2 linked regions of the uncultured Dysgonomonas sp. genome follow. The protein of the gene in region 1 interacts with the protein of each later gene in a pairwise test. Links are inferred from orthologs where the notes say so. Each region holds a gene or a part of one and is shown in the gene's direction. Other genes may lie near its edges.

What was found.
Region 2: the proteins of ssb (region 1) and priA interact in binary tests that used the Escherichia coli proteins (3 or more experiments, as listed by UniProt). The link is inferred for uncultured Dysgonomonas sp. from one-to-one orthologs.

Annotation. Positions count from the first base shown.
Region 1 is NZ_LT599032.1:1,924,554-1,932,884, reverse strand. Bases 1,921-4,890 are described here. They hold ssb (single-stranded DNA-binding protein), read left to right. Parts: upstream 1,921-3,161; coding sequence 3,162-3,620; downstream 3,621-4,890. Other genes in these bases: QZL88_RS08225 (glycosyltransferase family 39 protein), read left to right, coding at 4,304-4,890; QZL88_RS08230 (hypothetical protein), read left to right, coding at 3,747-4,331; QZL88_RS08240 (mechanosensitive ion channel domain-containing protein), read left to right, coding at 2,472-2,999; QZL88_RS08245 (hypothetical protein), read left to right, coding at 1,921-2,406. Outside these bases: QZL88_RS08255 (sigma-70 family RNA polymerase sigma factor), read left to right, coding at 1-295; QZL88_RS08250 (hypothetical protein), read left to right, coding at 299-1,564; more of QZL88_RS08245, read left to right, coding at 1,591-1,920; more of QZL88_RS08225, read left to right, coding at 4,891-5,812; QZL88_RS08220 (FISUMP domain-containing protein), read left to right, coding at 6,169-7,401; QZL88_RS08215 (DUF1599 domain-containing protein), read left to right, coding at 8,158-8,331. UniProt on the Escherichia coli protein: Plays an important role in DNA replication, recombination and repair. Binds to ssDNA and to an array of partner proteins to recruit them to their sites of action during DNA metabolism. Acts as a sliding platform that migrates on DNA via reptation.
Region 2 is NZ_LT599032.1:1,690,153-1,698,589, forward strand. The notes cover bases 2,438-5,513. They hold priA (primosomal protein N'), read left to right. Parts: upstream 2,438-2,792; coding sequence 2,793-5,234; downstream 5,235-5,513. Other genes in these bases: QZL88_RS07390 (porin family protein), read left to right, coding at 2,438-2,789. Also shown: QZL88_RS07365 (NUDIX domain-containing protein), read right to left, coding at 1-217; QZL88_RS07370 (DUF3109 family protein), read right to left, coding at 259-846; QZL88_RS07380 (hypothetical protein), read left to right, coding at 1,554-1,727; QZL88_RS07385 (hypothetical protein), read right to left, coding at 1,737-1,913; more of QZL88_RS07390, read left to right, coding at 2,181-2,437; QZL88_RS07400 (transglycosylase domain-containing protein), read left to right, coding at 5,701-8,076; QZL88_RS07405 (CD225/dispanin family protein), read left to right, coding at 8,132-8,437.

The DNA of each region.
Region 1 (8,331 bases):
GAAAAAATCAATAATTCAGACTTCCGATGATGTTCAGAATCTTCCCGATGTAGTGGACGATTCTACAGAAGACGAACAAATGTATAAAATATCGGAGGGTGAGTTACTGAAAATGGTACAAGACCTGCCGCGTGGTTATTCTACAGTTTTCAACTTGTATGCGATAGAAGATTATTCACACAAGGAAATAGCAGAAATGATGGGTATTAGTGAAGGTACTTCACGTTCTCAATATGTAAGAGCCAGAAATATATTACAGGAGAAGGTGAAACAATATATTAAAGAGAGATCGTAACTAATGATAGAAGATAAAGACAAAATAAAGGATCTATTCTCCTCAAAGTTAGGAAACTTTGAGCCGGAAGTGCCTGCATCCATTTGGGGTGGGCTGGATCAGCTTTTGTCTAATCAGCCTGTACAAGCGCCTGATGCATCATCTTCATCTTCATCTGCAAATTCTTCGACAGCCAATGCAGCTTCTTCGACCTCAAAAGCATCTACTATAAAGACCATCGCTATTGCTGTAGGTGTAGCAGCAGCAATCGTAATTGGTATATTATTTATTCCAACAGATGATAAACCGATAATGGAAGATGCTGATGTTGTTGTAACAGAAGATGTTAAGCCTCCTGTAGAAGTTCAGGAAGTGGATACTGTGATTGAGATTCCGAAAGCTGTGCCGCCACTGCTGGCCAAGGCACGGGCTGTGATCGAACCTGTAGAAACTGTAATAGCAACGGAACCTGAACCAGAGCCAGAAGTGGTATCTGAACCTTTAGAGAAAGAAGAACCTAAAGAAGAGAAAAAAGAAGTAAAAGCAGCGCCAATGTTGGCACAAACGACAGTTATATTACCGGAAGTAGAATTGCCGTCGAAAGGGCTGTCTCTAGGAGTAACTGTTGATGCAGGGTTGTTTGCCGACAATGTAAATCAAAGAGGTGGGGATATCCTGTTCTCTCGTCAAGCAAGATCTTCTACTTTCAGGTCAGCCTTGAATAAGGAAAATAGTGAATTTGAACTTGAACATAAGCAACCTGTTTCGTTTGGAGTAACAATCAGTAAGCAGATAGCGCCAAAATTATCATTCGAAACGGGGCTGGTTTATACCCACCTGTCATCGAAGATAAAATCAGGTAGTGTGTTCAATATAAGTGAATCGCAGTATTTTAACTATCTGGGTATACCATTATCTCTGAATTATACGTTCTTTGAATTAGGTAAGACTAAATTCTATTTTGCACTGGGAGGAATGGTACAGAAAGATATAAATGGAAGATATGTAAGCAATATGGGCTTTTCTATGCTCGATATTCAAGATAAAGATCTTGCAGGACATGTCTTTTATTCTGAGCCATATTATATAAGAGAGTCTGTGAAACAATCAAATCCTCAGTTCTCGGTAAGATCATCTCTGGGTATTTCCTATCCTTTGTATAAAAAAATGTATCTTTATGGGACGATAGGAGGGGCATATTACTTCGATGCCGGAAATAAGTACAGAACTATATATTCTGACAGAAAGACTCAGTTAGACCTGAATCTGGGAATTAAATTTGACTTTTAAAAAATTAATACAATTAAAAAATAAACATGAAAAAAACATCTTTACTGAAAATTTTTTGTAGTGTGTTCTCCGTGGTGTTGCTGATGTCATCATGCTTGGGAGATGGGGACAGTTCATTTACTATTGAGAAGGATTTCGCTTATATAACAAGCGATGATTATGGCCGGAAATTTGCCGTTACATCAAACGGATATATAATGCATGATAATATTACGACTTTAACCGAAATAAATCAATGTTATTTTATAGGTTATAAGATATCATCTTCTTCGGCCGATGGATATTACAATGCAGAGTATGTGAATATACTGAATAATGGAAATGCTATAGCTAAGGAATCTCTGAGATTGGACAAACCATATGAAAATAGCGGTTTAGTTAGCAGAAACGATACCATTGTCCCTACAAGCGTAAGTATTGCAGCATGGTCTCCGGTAAATACAATTGGGGATAACTGGATGATTGGTTACAGCCTTACCAAGAAAGAAAGGGATGAAGTGAAAGCTTTCTTCTATTATGATGTAACTAACCAGAAAGATTCGGAAGGTGAAATTGATCCGGCTAAAGATAACAAGATTATTATTGATGTAAGATTTGGTATAACAGATAAAGGAACAGGTGATAATAATGTAACCGATTCTTTTTCTGCTGTTGGGAACTTGTCTTACCTCAGAAACAGTTTCTCTCCAAACTTTAGTGGCGTGACTACCGATTATGTAAATGTTCCTGTAAAATTCAGATACCAGAAATATACCTCTTCGGGGCAACCGGCAGAAGTAATTTATATTGGTAACTGGCAGTTGTCGGGTAGTAATGCATACTATATTCAATTCAAAAAATAATCTATAACCGAGAATAGAAGTAAGAGACGTAGCCCGTGGACTACGTCTCTTTTATGTATAAAGAAATGTTGGAAAAAGATATCTTAACCATATTAACAGATCATTTGCCGCAGATAATAGCTTCGGCGATTATAATTTTATTGACACCTTCTTCAAAATATATAGTAGGTAAGATAATAAGAAAATATGGCTCCCTTACGCTGAAGTCAGAGCCCCGGACATTGCATATCATACAAGTGATAAATATTCTTATCAACTTTACTTGTCTGGTTACCCTTGCTATTATCTGGGGAGTACAGCCGCAGAATATGCTGGTGGCTTTGTCTTCTATATTTGCAGTGATAGGTGTTGCGATGTTTGCTCAATGGTCTATCCTGAGTAATATCACAGCCGGAATTATAATATTTTTTACTACCCCATTCAAGATCGGGGACGAGATACATATTCTGGATAAAGATACTCCTATAGATGCCATAATAGAGAATATTCTTACATTTCATACCCATCTCAGGACTAAAGATAATGAACTTATTATCATTCCAAACTCACTTTTCTTGCAAAAAATAGTTTCTGTGGGGAAAATGGAAAGATGATAGTCCGTGAGCAGTAAGTAGTAAACAGTAAGCAGTTTACTACTTTAATAGAATCTTTACTATCATGCGTCAGCCACTGTTTACTGTTTATTGTTTACTGTTCATTGATTGTGGATTTTTTTCCTATATTTGTGATATTATAAACAAAATAGATAGTTGTATATGTCAGTGAACAAAGTAATATTGATAGGAAATGTAGGGAAAGATCCTGATGTGAAATATTTTGATAATGGGAGCGTAGTTGCTAATTTTACTTTGGCCACTACAGAGAGAGGATACACTGCTGCTAACGGGACGCAGATCCCCGACCGTACCGAATGGCATAATATAGTTTGCTGGAGAGGTTTGGCAAAAGTAGCAGAACAATTTGTTAAAAAAGGGACTCAGGTATATGTTGAAGGTAAAATACGATCACGCACATATGACGATGCCAACGGAATGAAACGGTATGTAAATGAGATATATGCAGATAATCTCGAGCTACTGGGCAGCCGTAGGAGAGAAGGTGGAGAGGGTGCTGAAAATATGCCATATTCCCAACCTGCAAACGAATCTTATCAATCACCGAATTCATATAATTCTTCCAATAATATATCAGAGGAGGATGATTTGCCTTTTTAAAAAGAGAGTATGATCTCGTGGAATGAGATTTATCAAAAATATTGGACAGGTTAATACAAATAGGAGACTGTTTGCTTTAATCTGTTTTTATTTTAAGCCAAAGAACTTTTTTTACATAGCGCATATATGGGGAAGCAAACAACATTATTCTTAATCATCTGTTGTGTATTCATTTCTTGTAACGAATATACGCCGAAGCCTGTAGGGTATCCGCGGAAAGACAGGGTAGAGTCCGGAGTGGTGAGATTTGAACATGTTGCATTCTCTTTCCGGTATCCGGCAAATGCCCGGATAGAAGAAGTAAAGAAAAATGATGAGTCAGGCTTTTGGTTCAATATCTCTTATCCTGAATATGATGCGGTTTTATATTGTACATATTTTCCGGTCGATAAGAAAAAGCTTTCCGGAGCATTGGAAGATAGCTACCAGTTGGCATATAGCCAGGCGTTGAAGGCGAATGGTATACAACAATCACAATATACTGATTCCTTAGGGCATATGTCGGGAATAATCTATGATGTAAAAGGTTCGGTAGCAAGTCCGCTACAATTTTATCTGACTGATAATACCTCTAACTTTCTGAGAGGCTCATTATATTTCAACCAGCAGGTCAATACCGATTCTATTGCTCCGATAGTAGGATTTCTGCGAGAAGATATTGTCGCCCTAATGCAATCTCTCGAATGGAAAAACTCAAAAGTAGTGCCATGAAGATTCCCCAAGCACTGATATATATCTGCCTGCTTACTTTCGGGGTTTCTTTATTTATATACCTTGACATAAAGAACACAACTCTTTTGTACGACGATGTATATTCAATCTTTATGGCGAAAACATCATATACTGATATTATAAATATAACGGCATCGGATGTACACCCTCCACTATATTACTGGTGTTTAAAATTTTTCAGTTCTCTTTTTGGCGATTCTCTTTTTGCCCTCAGGCTATTTTCTACACTGGGAGTTATTGCGGCTCTTCTTTTGGGCTGTTTTCCTATACGGCGTTTATTCGGGGGTAAGGTCGCTATTACCTTTATGCTGTTGATTATTATATTCCCTGTTACCCAGTATATGGCAACAGAAATAAGAATGTATTCGTGGACAATGTTTTTTGTCTTGGCATGCGCATTATCAGCTTATCAGGCTTCCGAAAAAGGGACCGGGATTCATTGGGTACTATTTTTCGGAACAGGCCTTTGCGCTGCATACCTCCATAACTATGGGCTATTGAGTGTTTTTGGCATATATGTGATCTTTTTCTTCTTCCTGATACGGACAAAGAAGAAGTTGACTTATCTGGTTCTTTGCGGAGTCGCCTTTTTTATTGCCTATCTTCCATGGCTTATTCAATTGTGGGGGCAAATCGATAATGTTTCATCCGGTTACTGGATAAAGCCGTTGACCCTGAACGATATATTTCTACATATTTACTATTTCTATTCACCAAAGGAAATATGGCAGCCTTTTACTAATTTTACAAAAGGGGAAATGATGTGCGGATTAATAATTTTGATGGTAACACAATTAGTGCTGACAATAAAAGTATTACTATCCGATAATATAAAGAAAGATAAAATGTCCTTACTGGCGATCTTTTCTTTTATTACATTTCTTATCCCCATAGCGATAGGGTTTATCATCTCTGTTGCATACCTGCCTATATTAGTGACGCGTTATATGACCTGTTCATTTGGCCTTTTCGTTTTAAGTCTTGCTTTTGTCCTGGCAAGGGCTATGGAGCATCCTAAATACAAGCAACTCTCATATATTTTTTTACTTCTTTTGTTTTTTACCGGCGTAGTGAGGTTCTATTCAGGCGTGAATTATTATAGGCATACAGAATCGGCGTATCAGGAAATCCGCAAGTTTATAAATATTGAAGGAGGTAGTCCTCTTGTTATAAATGATTTTTCATATTATGCTATGCCCCGGTTGCAACTGATTCTCCCTGAAAATGAATATATTGTCTTGACGGGTGAGAAATCCGAAGATTTCCGGCCATTCCGTTTTAAAGAAAGAAGGACAACGGAATTTGTTGCAACGGAATTTATTCTTGTGCATCAGGATAGGGAAGCCATACAGGACGATTTTAGTCAATACAGACAATCATTAGATAACCGTTATGTTGTTATTGATAGTTTGCACGCTACAGATATCCATTTATATCGCATGAAAAAGATAATACCCTGAACATAATAATTGCAGATAATATTATCTATAAAATATCTGCAGATAACATACCTTTTTATTTTATCCTCTATATCGGTTTTTGTATAAGAAAGGTTTCTCCCTAAATTGTTTATAGAGTGAAATGTCTGGATGATTATTTCATATCAGGTTGTTTCTTTTATCTAAAATTGACGTGCAATGCGATTATTTCTTTAACATACTCTCGATTGTGCACATATCTTCAGTCCGGATAGATTTTCTTTGTTTGGAAGAAAGTAAGAAGAACAAAAATTAATATAGAACAAAGGTAAAGACAAACATTTTCCTTATCCTGTTTCGGAGGGTAAGGATATCCGCTTTTCAAACTTATGAAACTTATGAAATTAAAAATTCAAATCTTACTATTGTTTAGTCTGGTATTATCGGTGACAATAGTAAATGCACAGGTTACAGTAGGTCGTGACGATTCGCCTGTAGAAGGCGCATTGCTGGATCTTAAAGAAGATGCCTCAACCAGTATGGTGACCGCGAGAAAAGGCTTGGGGATGCCCCGGGTAGGACTAAAATCTTTGACAATTGTGAGCCCTGAAACAAGTCTGGCCTCTACTGTCGAAGGGGCTACGGGAGATTGGGATCCGACTACTCATGTGGGATTGATGGTGTACAATACAAACGAAGATCTCTGTATCACGCCAGAGCCGATGTATAAAGGTATTTATGTGTGGAACGAAACTGAGTGGGTTTATATAGGTCCTACGAATAAATCTCTTGCTGTTCATGAACTGGTTGATGATCGTCCTCAAGTGCATGGTACACAAACTTATGCTTACCGTTCGTTCGGAAGTGCCGGTGAATGGATGCTGGAAAATCTGCGCTATTTACCTCTGGATAATAGTATAGAAATAAGCAGAGTAGGTGAAGAGAACGATGCCGGCTGGTATCGCCTCAAACGTTATTTTTATCCGCAACCAATGGGAGGTACAGAAACTGATTATTCTAAAATTCCGACATGGGATTTGAAACAGGGAGTACTATACTCATATTCCGCAGCTACAGGCGGTCAGTGGGATGACGTATTGGGCGATTACGGGAATAATGAAACCGAGCATGTCACTGATCCGACTCCAGGTATCTGCCCGGATGGTTGGCGCATACCTAGCGATTATGAGTGGAGCCAGCTGGAAGAAGAATTAGCAAAACATCCTGAAGAATACTCTTCAGTTACTACACCGACTCCTTGGGTCGATCGTAGGGTTGGTTCTCAACCGACAGGGACACAGGATTATTATGAAATTGGTGGAAATAGGCCAACCATGGGACAAAGTACCGGGCACAGTACGACAATGAAGTCCCCTTGTCCTGTTGCCGGAGTAACGGGGCCAGTCGATGGTAAAAGTAATATTGTTATACGAGGAGGATTCAATGCTATGCTTGTCGGTAATGCAGAGTATGGAGCATCTCAGACTTATGGTAATGTTTTTCTCTTCTGGTCTTCTTCGTATCAGCAAAGGACAAATGCGCACAGTCGTATGGGTACTGAAGGCAGTTTTGCCGTAATCCGTTTGAACTGGGCTCCTTCTGCTCTATTAAGTGTAAGATGTAAAAGATAATCAGACAAACTACTTATAATAATCAGGGATAGCTGCGAGAATAAATGTCTTGCAGCTTTTCTTTGTCCCTTTCGTAGTCCTGGTTTAGGAACGTATAATTTGAGTTTCTGATTTATAAAGAATTATCGGAAATTTTATCTATAGACTATAAGCTAACAGCTTATAGTTCTTTGATGTATTGGGATAAGTAATAGGTTGAAAGTTATATGAGATACGAGTAAACAAGACACAAGGTACAAGTTGTTAACTGCTAACTGACGACTGTTCACAGATGGGAGACTTTGCTCTGCTCAGCAAGCTAATTATTAATTGTTTTCCGTGTTACTTTTACATACGTTTCGCTCCTGTGACCGTTGGTTGTTACCTTTTGATTATTTATGGTTAACGAACGTGAAAATGACAAGAAGAAAACGATGAAAATTCTGTCAGATATGTCAGGTTTTAACTAAATGTAGTTAATAAACGTAAGTATGATGATGGGCTGGAATTTGTGTCTTTGTATGAGAATACTGTTTACCGTAAAGTTACTTATGCGATAGCTTAAGTGCGTGGCTAATAGCTATCAGCTAAAAGCTGAAATATGTGTTACTTTTGTTACCTTTTTGTGCTTTAGTGCCTCTGCATGAGAATGATATTAACTGAAAAAATGTTACTTTTTATGTCGTAGGTATTCATAAAAATTAAATGACAAATGAAGCAAAGCATAGATTAAACATTTTTTCATACCTTTGTCCCCTGAAAAATAGAGATATTAACATGGCAGATACCAAAGCGCAGTTTGAGCAGGTGATTGCGATATGTCGCAACCTTTTTGCTAAAAAGCTGAAAGATTATGGAGCATCGTGGCGAATCCTTCGCCCTCAGTCGGTTACAGACCAGATTCTGATCAAGGCGAAACGTATAAGGAGCATTGAAGAAAAAGGCGTAAGC
Region 2 (8,437 bases), 240 kb from region 1 along the record:
CGCCCGGGAGATCCAATGTGCCTTTTACCGGCTCATGCGCCCGTGTGGCCACGAGTAATTCTTTATCATCATTTATTATAATGGCAATAGTAGACGAACATGAGTTAAAATAATAGATAAAGCCGCAATCTTCGCATCGCTTCGACTTGAAATTATTTTCTACAAAATGATTTGAACCGCATTTCGGACAATATTTAAATTGAGTTAGAGGATGCATTGTGATTAATTAAGAATTAATAATTAAGAGTTATACACTGCTTACTTTTCACTGTTTACTGACTTTTTATATTCTTCCGCAACCAAAGTAAGTTCCTTATACCAGTCTTCGCCAAACCGCCGAACAAGAGGCTCTTTCAGAAACTGGTATATCTTCAAGCCTTCTTTATTCCCAAGCAGGACAGCAGCCTTACATACCCGCCAGCGATGATAATTGACCGCTGTAAAATCCCTGTATTTATCTAAACGGATAGGGTATAGATGACAGGAGATGGGTTTGTAAAAGTCTACCCGTCCTTCGCGATGGGCTTTTTCTATGGCACATTTACAAATTCCTTTCTCATCATAATAAGTAAACACACAGTCCTTCCCGTTGACGATGGAAGTTACCATATCGCCATCAGTATCTTTATATGCTACACCTTGTTTTTTGATTACTTCCTGAGCTGCGGGAGACAAGTCGTCCCAAACCTGAGGCAACAGGTTTTCGATAATCTTTACTTCTTCATCTTCGAGGGGAGCGCCGGAGTCTCCTTCTACACAACATTCTCCCTTACATACCGATAAATCACACAAAAAATTCTCTTCTATTATATCCGATGCGACTATCGTATCATTTATTTGAAACATTTATATTTTATTATTTAAGGTCACAGACCTATTTACTATTTCGTTAAGTTTTTATTAAATAGCAAGTAAAGTAGATTGAGACAATACTTTAACTAATTTGGTTTCTACTTACGCTTTTCGTTATTGATATTTTTTGATATTTGGGTATAAAGATACGTTTTTGTATCCAATTGCCATATATTCACACCTGTTAATAAAGCTTTATAGTTAAATCCGTCTTCAACTTAGTACAGTTTCACATAATACGTTTTCATTTTAAGAACGTGAAATTATAGATTCTATTTGCCATATGTCGGAAAATCTCTTATTTTTGCATCTGATTTGCAAATGGCAAATGTGTCGGCGCAGTAGTTCAATGGATAGAATAGAAGTTTCCTAAACTTTAGATTCGGGTTCGATTCCCGGCTGTGCTACAAATAAAATCAAAAGATCGACTGATTATCAAATAGATACTCGGTCGATTTTATTTTATAATAAAGAGAGATAAATATTTAATCTATCCTCTATTTATTATTTAGTTTTTAGCTTCACCATAACTGGGAATATCGAACTTAGATAGAAAACCAAACCCACCTAGCCTCAAGGACAGAGCAAGCTATATGAAATGAGTTTTTTCGCCATCCCATACAACCAAGTTCAGTGAAACTATTGACCAGAAGTAAATCTATTTTGATTCATTTTTACCAGTCCATTTTCCAATATAGAAAATGATGAATCCGATCGCGGATATTACTGCGATTGCGCCAACAACATATAAAAGTATGGCTGAAACGACCTTTACGCCTACAATCAATAAAGTAAGAAACAACAATATCGATATAACGCCAACTGATATAAAGAAATATTTTAATACATCCATGACATTTAATTATTCTAATTAAGCATTCTTCTTATTCCTTATTTTCCCGGCTATTTTGGTCTTTATCTACATCTTCTCTAAAAGCATGAAGATGCTCCGACTCTGCTCTCTTCTTATCACTGCTCAGTCCGTCAATTTTCTTCATCGGTGCTCCTAACCTTTTATCCAAATAGGAGTCATTGTTTGAGTTTTCATCATGGTTGGACATAATAAAGTTTTTTTAGGGTTAGCAATATATTCTACATAGAGTTAGAACAACGCAAAAAACAAAATTGTTTTCACAAATGCTTTAGAGTAATCTGCCGCTTACTTCCAATATAACATATCACCAGATATAAATTAATTCAATATCCACATCATTCGCAAACAAGGAGGAAATCAAAATCTCTTTCTTTTTCCTATATTTGTGCCGCAATAAAACTATATATATTCCGATTTGTTATAGTATATAGTATAATTAAAAATGAAATCCATTATGAAAACTAAGTATTTTTTGCCTTTAGGCCTGTTATTACTCTTATTTATAACTAGCATCAATCCATCTTCTGCCCAGATAATCAGATATGGACTAAAAGGGGGAATCGATGTTGCAGATCATAAAGTAAATTCTAGTATACTGAACGTAAAAAACCGTGTCGGATTCCAAGTCGGCGGAACTCTTGAACTAAACGTACCGCTAACAGGTTTTGGTGTAGAAACAGGATTAGCCTATGGAAACAAAGGTTATAATGTAGACAACAACGAAAAACAAGGTGATATATCAAACCTCAGTTATCTGACTGTGCCTATCAGCCTGAAGAAAAGATTCTCTATTTTCGGCATTGCCGGCATATATTTCTCAGCTGGTGTATACGGTAATCTGAAAGTAGGCGGCGGCGAACTGAAAATTGAAGATCAGACATACGACCAAAAAGGATTCCAGACAGGATTTATTGCAGGTGCAGGTGTTAGCTTATTAAGCCACCTCGACCTGGGAATGAACTACCGTTATAAATTCACCGACACTTACGATCAAGAGGCAGCTAAAGATTTCAAAAAAGTAGACAGACAAACCTGGACAGTCAGTCTTGCATACTTATTCTAACGAATGACATTATACGCCGACGTAATATTACCGCTTCCTTTACAGGGACTATACACATACATTATTCCGCCGGAACTGGCCGATACGGTCTACGAAGGCAGCAGGGTAATTGTACAGTTCGGGAAGAAGAAATTTTATACGGCGATAGTTTTCCGCACATACGAATCGGTAGAAAAACAAGCACCGATCAAAGATATAGTCTCCACTTTGGAGGACTACCCTATAGTAACCCCCTTCCAGTTGAAATTCTGGGAGTGGGTTTCATTTTATTATATGTGTTCGCTAGGTGATGTGTACCGTGCAGCCCTACCATCAGCGCTGAAGCTGGAAAGTGAGACTCATGTCTTTCTTAATCCGGACTTTGAAGCAACAGAACCTTTGACCCCAAATGAGCAAAAGGTCTTCTACTTACTGTCGCCGGAAAAGGCATCCACAATTGCCGAAATAGAAAAGCAGGCCGGTTTGGCAAACGCTATTCCCGCCATCAAATCTCTCACAGATAAAGGAGCGGCATATATAAATGAGAACATCCGAAATGCTTATTCTGCAAAAACTCTTTCAGCAGTAAGGCTAACTAGGTCATATACCGATGAAGAACTCAATGATGTACTCAACGAACTGGGAAGAGCAAAGAAACAACAGCATCTATTGACAGCATTTCTTCATCTGAAGGAAAACAACCCGATTATCACAAAGAAGCAACTATTGGAAGATACCGACGCATCACCCGCCGTATTATCCGAGTTGGCAAAGAAGAAAATACTTGAAGTGTATGATATCGAAATCAGCCGCTTCGATTATGGAGAGACCGACATCGAGTCCGCATATGAGCTGAACAGCCATCAGCAGCAGGCCTATGTGAAAATCACAAAGTTATTCAAAGAACAAGACACCACCTTACTTTACGGAGTAACCTCCAGTGGTAAGACCGAAATATATATCCGGCTTATCAGAGATGCTATAAGTAAAGGCAAACAGGTATTATACCTGTTACCCGAAATAGCGCTGACAACGCAGATCACTAACCGCCTGAAAACCGTATTCGGTAATAAACTGGCCGTCTATCACTCCCGGTTCAACGACAACGAACGGGCCGAGACATGGAACAGGCTGCTGAAAGACGGGGAAACGCAGGTCATACTGGGTGCACGTTCTGCCATATTCCTACCGTTCACCAATCTCGGACTTATCATTGTAGACGAAGAACACGAAGGCTCTTACAAGCAGCAAGACCCTGCTCCGCGTTACCATGCCCGCAATGCCGCCATTGTATTGGCAAATATATATAGCGCCAAAGTATTACTGGGTACCGCCACCCCTTCCATAGAGACATATTACAATGCCCTTTCGGGAAGGTATGGCCTGGTAAGGCTCACCAAAAGGCATGAGAATATCGAACTCCCTCAGATAGCTGTTATCAACACCAAGGAACTGAGACGCAAGAAGCAGATGAAATCAGTTCTATCCCCTCCTCTGATAGACAAAATAAAGGAAGCTTTGGAGAAGAAAGAGCAGATCATACTATTCCAGAACAGGCGCGGCTTCGCTTCTTTACTTGAATGCAAAAACTGTTCATGGACGCCGCGTTGCTCCCATTGCGATGTAAGCCTTACTTACCACAAGGGACAGCGAATGCTTGTCTGTCACTATTGCGGGTCTACATACCGGGTCCCGGATGTTTGCGAGGAATGTAAAACTCCGACACTTGAATTTCTGGGTTATGGTACGGAACGTATTGAAGAGGAAGTGAACACTCTTTTTCCGGAAGCGGCTGTTGCACGTATGGATTTGGATACGACACGGGGGAAAAAGTCCTACGAACATATTATTTCCCGACTCGAAGATAACAGGACAAATATCCTGATTGGTACACAAATGGTATCGAAAGGGCTGGATTTCGGCAATGTGTCTATTGTTGGGATACTGAATGCCGACAACCTGCTAAATTATCCGGATTTCCGCGCTTATGAAAAAGCTTTCCAACTCATTACTCAGGTCAGTGGACGCGCGGGGCGTAAGAATAAGCAAGGACTCGTCTTACTGCAAACAGCGCATCCATCCCATCCCATTATCAACTTTGTAAAGCACAATGACTACGAATCATTCTATCTGGCACAGACAGAGGAACGGAAATTGTTTCGTTATCCTCCTTTTTTCAGGCTGATATCCATTGTCATAAGAGGACGGGACGAAAGGCTGACAGAAAATGCCGCCACACAACTGGCACAAGCATTAAGACAATCCTTTGGTGAACGGATATTAGGTCCTAGTAAACCACCCGTATCACGCATTCAGTCCTTATATATCCGAAACATTCTTCTAAAAATTGAGAATAATGCATCTATACAGAAAGTAAGGGAATCTATTCTCTTTCACCAATCGGCTGTATTCGCAAATACAGAGTTTAAAGCCATTCTCCTGCACTACGATGTAGATCCGGTATAGTACTAAAAATCAAGTGTTACTTTATTTATATAATTTTATCTATATAATAAGAGCCAATAGCTGTTAGCTGATAGCTCTTTGAAACATTGGGATAAGCAGAAAGTTTTAAGTAATAAGTATAAAGGAGTTCTAATTGTTGACTGTTTACTGCTAACTGTTTACTGAAAAAAGTGTTCTTTGTGTAAATCTTTGTGCCCCTTGTGGTAAAGAGATTTAACCACTAAGTACACGACGGGAGGCACAAAGGGCTCGAAGGCTAAAGAAACTGTTACGTTTGTTACCTTTTGAAGAAAGGTACAAGTAGACAAGATACGAGATACAAGTTGTTAACTGATGACTGTTTATTGTTTACTGTTTGCTGCTAACTGTTTACTAATTACTATATTTAACCATTTAAGGATTTTTATCTCCAATATTAAAAACGTTTTACTTAAATTTGCAAACTGATTAGACCTAGACTCACTATATGGATAAGAAAGCGAAATCGAAGAAAAAGATGTTTCTTGGCAAATACACACCTCAACAAATAGTTAAAAAACTATGGGTAGCTTTCGGCTGCATCATTGCGCTGATTATCATCCTGTTTACCTGTATTGCTACAGGCATTGTCGGTTATATGCCCGATGTGGAAGAACTAGAGAACCCCATAGACAAATATGCTTCCCAGATATATTCTTCCGACGCCGTATTGTTGGGGACATATTCGCAAGCTAAAAACAACCGTATTTATTCTAATTATAGTGACCTTTCTCCATATCTGGTGCAGGCTCTTGTTGCCACCGAAGATGCACGGTTTTATTCGCACTCGGGAATCGATGCCTATGCACTAACCCGTGCCGTAGTAAAGACAGTTATTCTACAGCAATCGAGCGGAGGTGGAGGTAGTACCATCACACAACAGTTAGCAAAACAACTATACTCTCCTCCGGCGGAAAACTGGATGGTACGTGTATTTCTACGCAAACCTATCGAGTGGGTAATTGCAGCAAAGCTCGAACGTTATTATACAAAAGACGAGATTATAAACCTTTATCTCAATCAGTTCGACTTCCTAAACAATGCTGTAGGAATACAATCGGCAGCACAGGTTTATTTCAACAAAACACCGAAAAATCTGACAATAGAAGAGGCAGCTACCCTCATCGGTATGTGTAAAAATCCGTCTTACTTCAATCCGAAAAGGCAACCCGAGCGGACCAAAGGCCGGAGAGATGTGGTATTGGACCAGATGCGTAAGAACGACTACATTACGCAACAACAATATGATTCATTAAAACTAATTCCTCTCAAACTGGATTTCAGACGAGTAGACCATAAAGATGGATTAGCCCCTTATTTCAGGGAATATCTGCGCCTGACGCTAAATGCCAAAAAGCCCGACAGATCGAATTATGCGTCATGGCAACGGGAACAGTTTGCAATAGATTCGCTTAACTGGGAGACAAACCCATTGTATGGCTGGTGCAGCAAAAACAAAAAGCCGGATGGCAGCACTTACAATCTGGCAACTGACGGACTTAAGATATATGCTACTATAGACTCCCGTATGCAGCAATATGCAGAGGAAGCAATGACCGAGCATATGAGCAAGGAGTTACAACCCGACTTCGATAAAGAAAAGAAAGGACGCTCTTATGCTCCATATTCCTACTCAGTGTCTAAGCAAGTGGATTCATTGCTCTATAGAGCGATGAAACAAACCGACCGCTACCGGAACATGAAGAAAGCAGGGGCTTCGGAGAAAGAGATATTAGCCGAATTTAAGAAGCCTGTAGATATGAAAGTCTTCTCGTGGAGGGGAGAAATAGATACTATCATGACTCCGTGGGATTCGGTCCGTTATCATAAAGGATTTATGCGAGCCGGATTTATGGCTATGGATACACATACCGGCTATGTAAAAGCATATGTAGGCGGCATCGACTACCGTTTCTTCCAATATGATATGGTGAATATGGGACGCCGTCAGGTCGGTTCCACGATAAAACCATATCTGTATGCATTATCAATGCAAGAGGGCGTAACCCCTTGCGACCAAATGCAGTATGAGCAGCAAGTGCTGATCGACGAAATGGGACGCCAACATCCGCCAAGAGGAATTAGAAGCGCCAAAATAGGAGAAATGGTAACTATAAAATGGGGATTGCAAAACTCCGACAATATGGTAACCGCATACCTGATGAACAGAACTTCTCCTTATGCATTTGCGCGCTTCCTGCGTTCATTCGGGCTTACCGGACATATCGATCCTGTACCTGCTATGTGCCTGGGAACACCGGAAGTTACTGTTGCCGAAATGGTAGCGGCTTATTCAGCCTTTGCGAACAAAGGAGTAAGAGCTAATCCTGTTTATGTGACACATATAGAAGACCGTTCTGGTAATGTAGTAGCAAACTTCACAGCCAAACTCGACGAAGTATTCAGCGAGGGCACCTATGTAAAAATGCTGGATATGCTCCGTGGTGTAATCGACGGAGGAACAGGAGGTCGCGTAAGACGCAACTATGGCATTACCGCCCCATTGGGTGGCAAAACCGGAACAACACAGAACAACTCCGACGGCTGGTTTATGGGCTTCAGTCCTAAGCTTTCAGCCGGATGCTGGGTAGGCGGAGAAGACCGTTCTATACATTTCGACCGCACAAGTGACGGACAGGGTGCTGCAATGGCGCTTCCTATATTCGGCTTGTTTATGAAGAAGGTCTATGCCAATCCTAAACTGGGATACAAACAAACGGATCAGTTCGCTCCTGCCCCTGGATACGGTGTATGCGATAAAGGTACTGATGAAGATATTCCGGATGCAGCACCAGCAGTAGGCATTGACAAAATATTTAAATAGACACAGCCAAACTCAAACTTACTACTTACTACCCAATACCAGAGATTTAGTTATTATGGTAAAATATTATTATATAGATGATATATCGAAACAGCAGTGCGGGCCGTTTCCCCTGAATGATTTACCTTCAAAAAAAATCCGCCCCGAAACAATGGTTTGGCGTTCGGGAATGCCCGACTGGATAAATGCCGGAAGTGTACCCGAATTATCTTTCCTGTTCGATACAAAGATACCTCTTCCCGAAGAAAGGAAGTCGGAAGCTGTAGCAATAAAACCAAGCCCCGCCGAAACAGTTGCCACTGAGCCAAAGCCTCAATCGCAACCCATTGCTCCCCCGCAACCCGCAACCAACTATCAACAA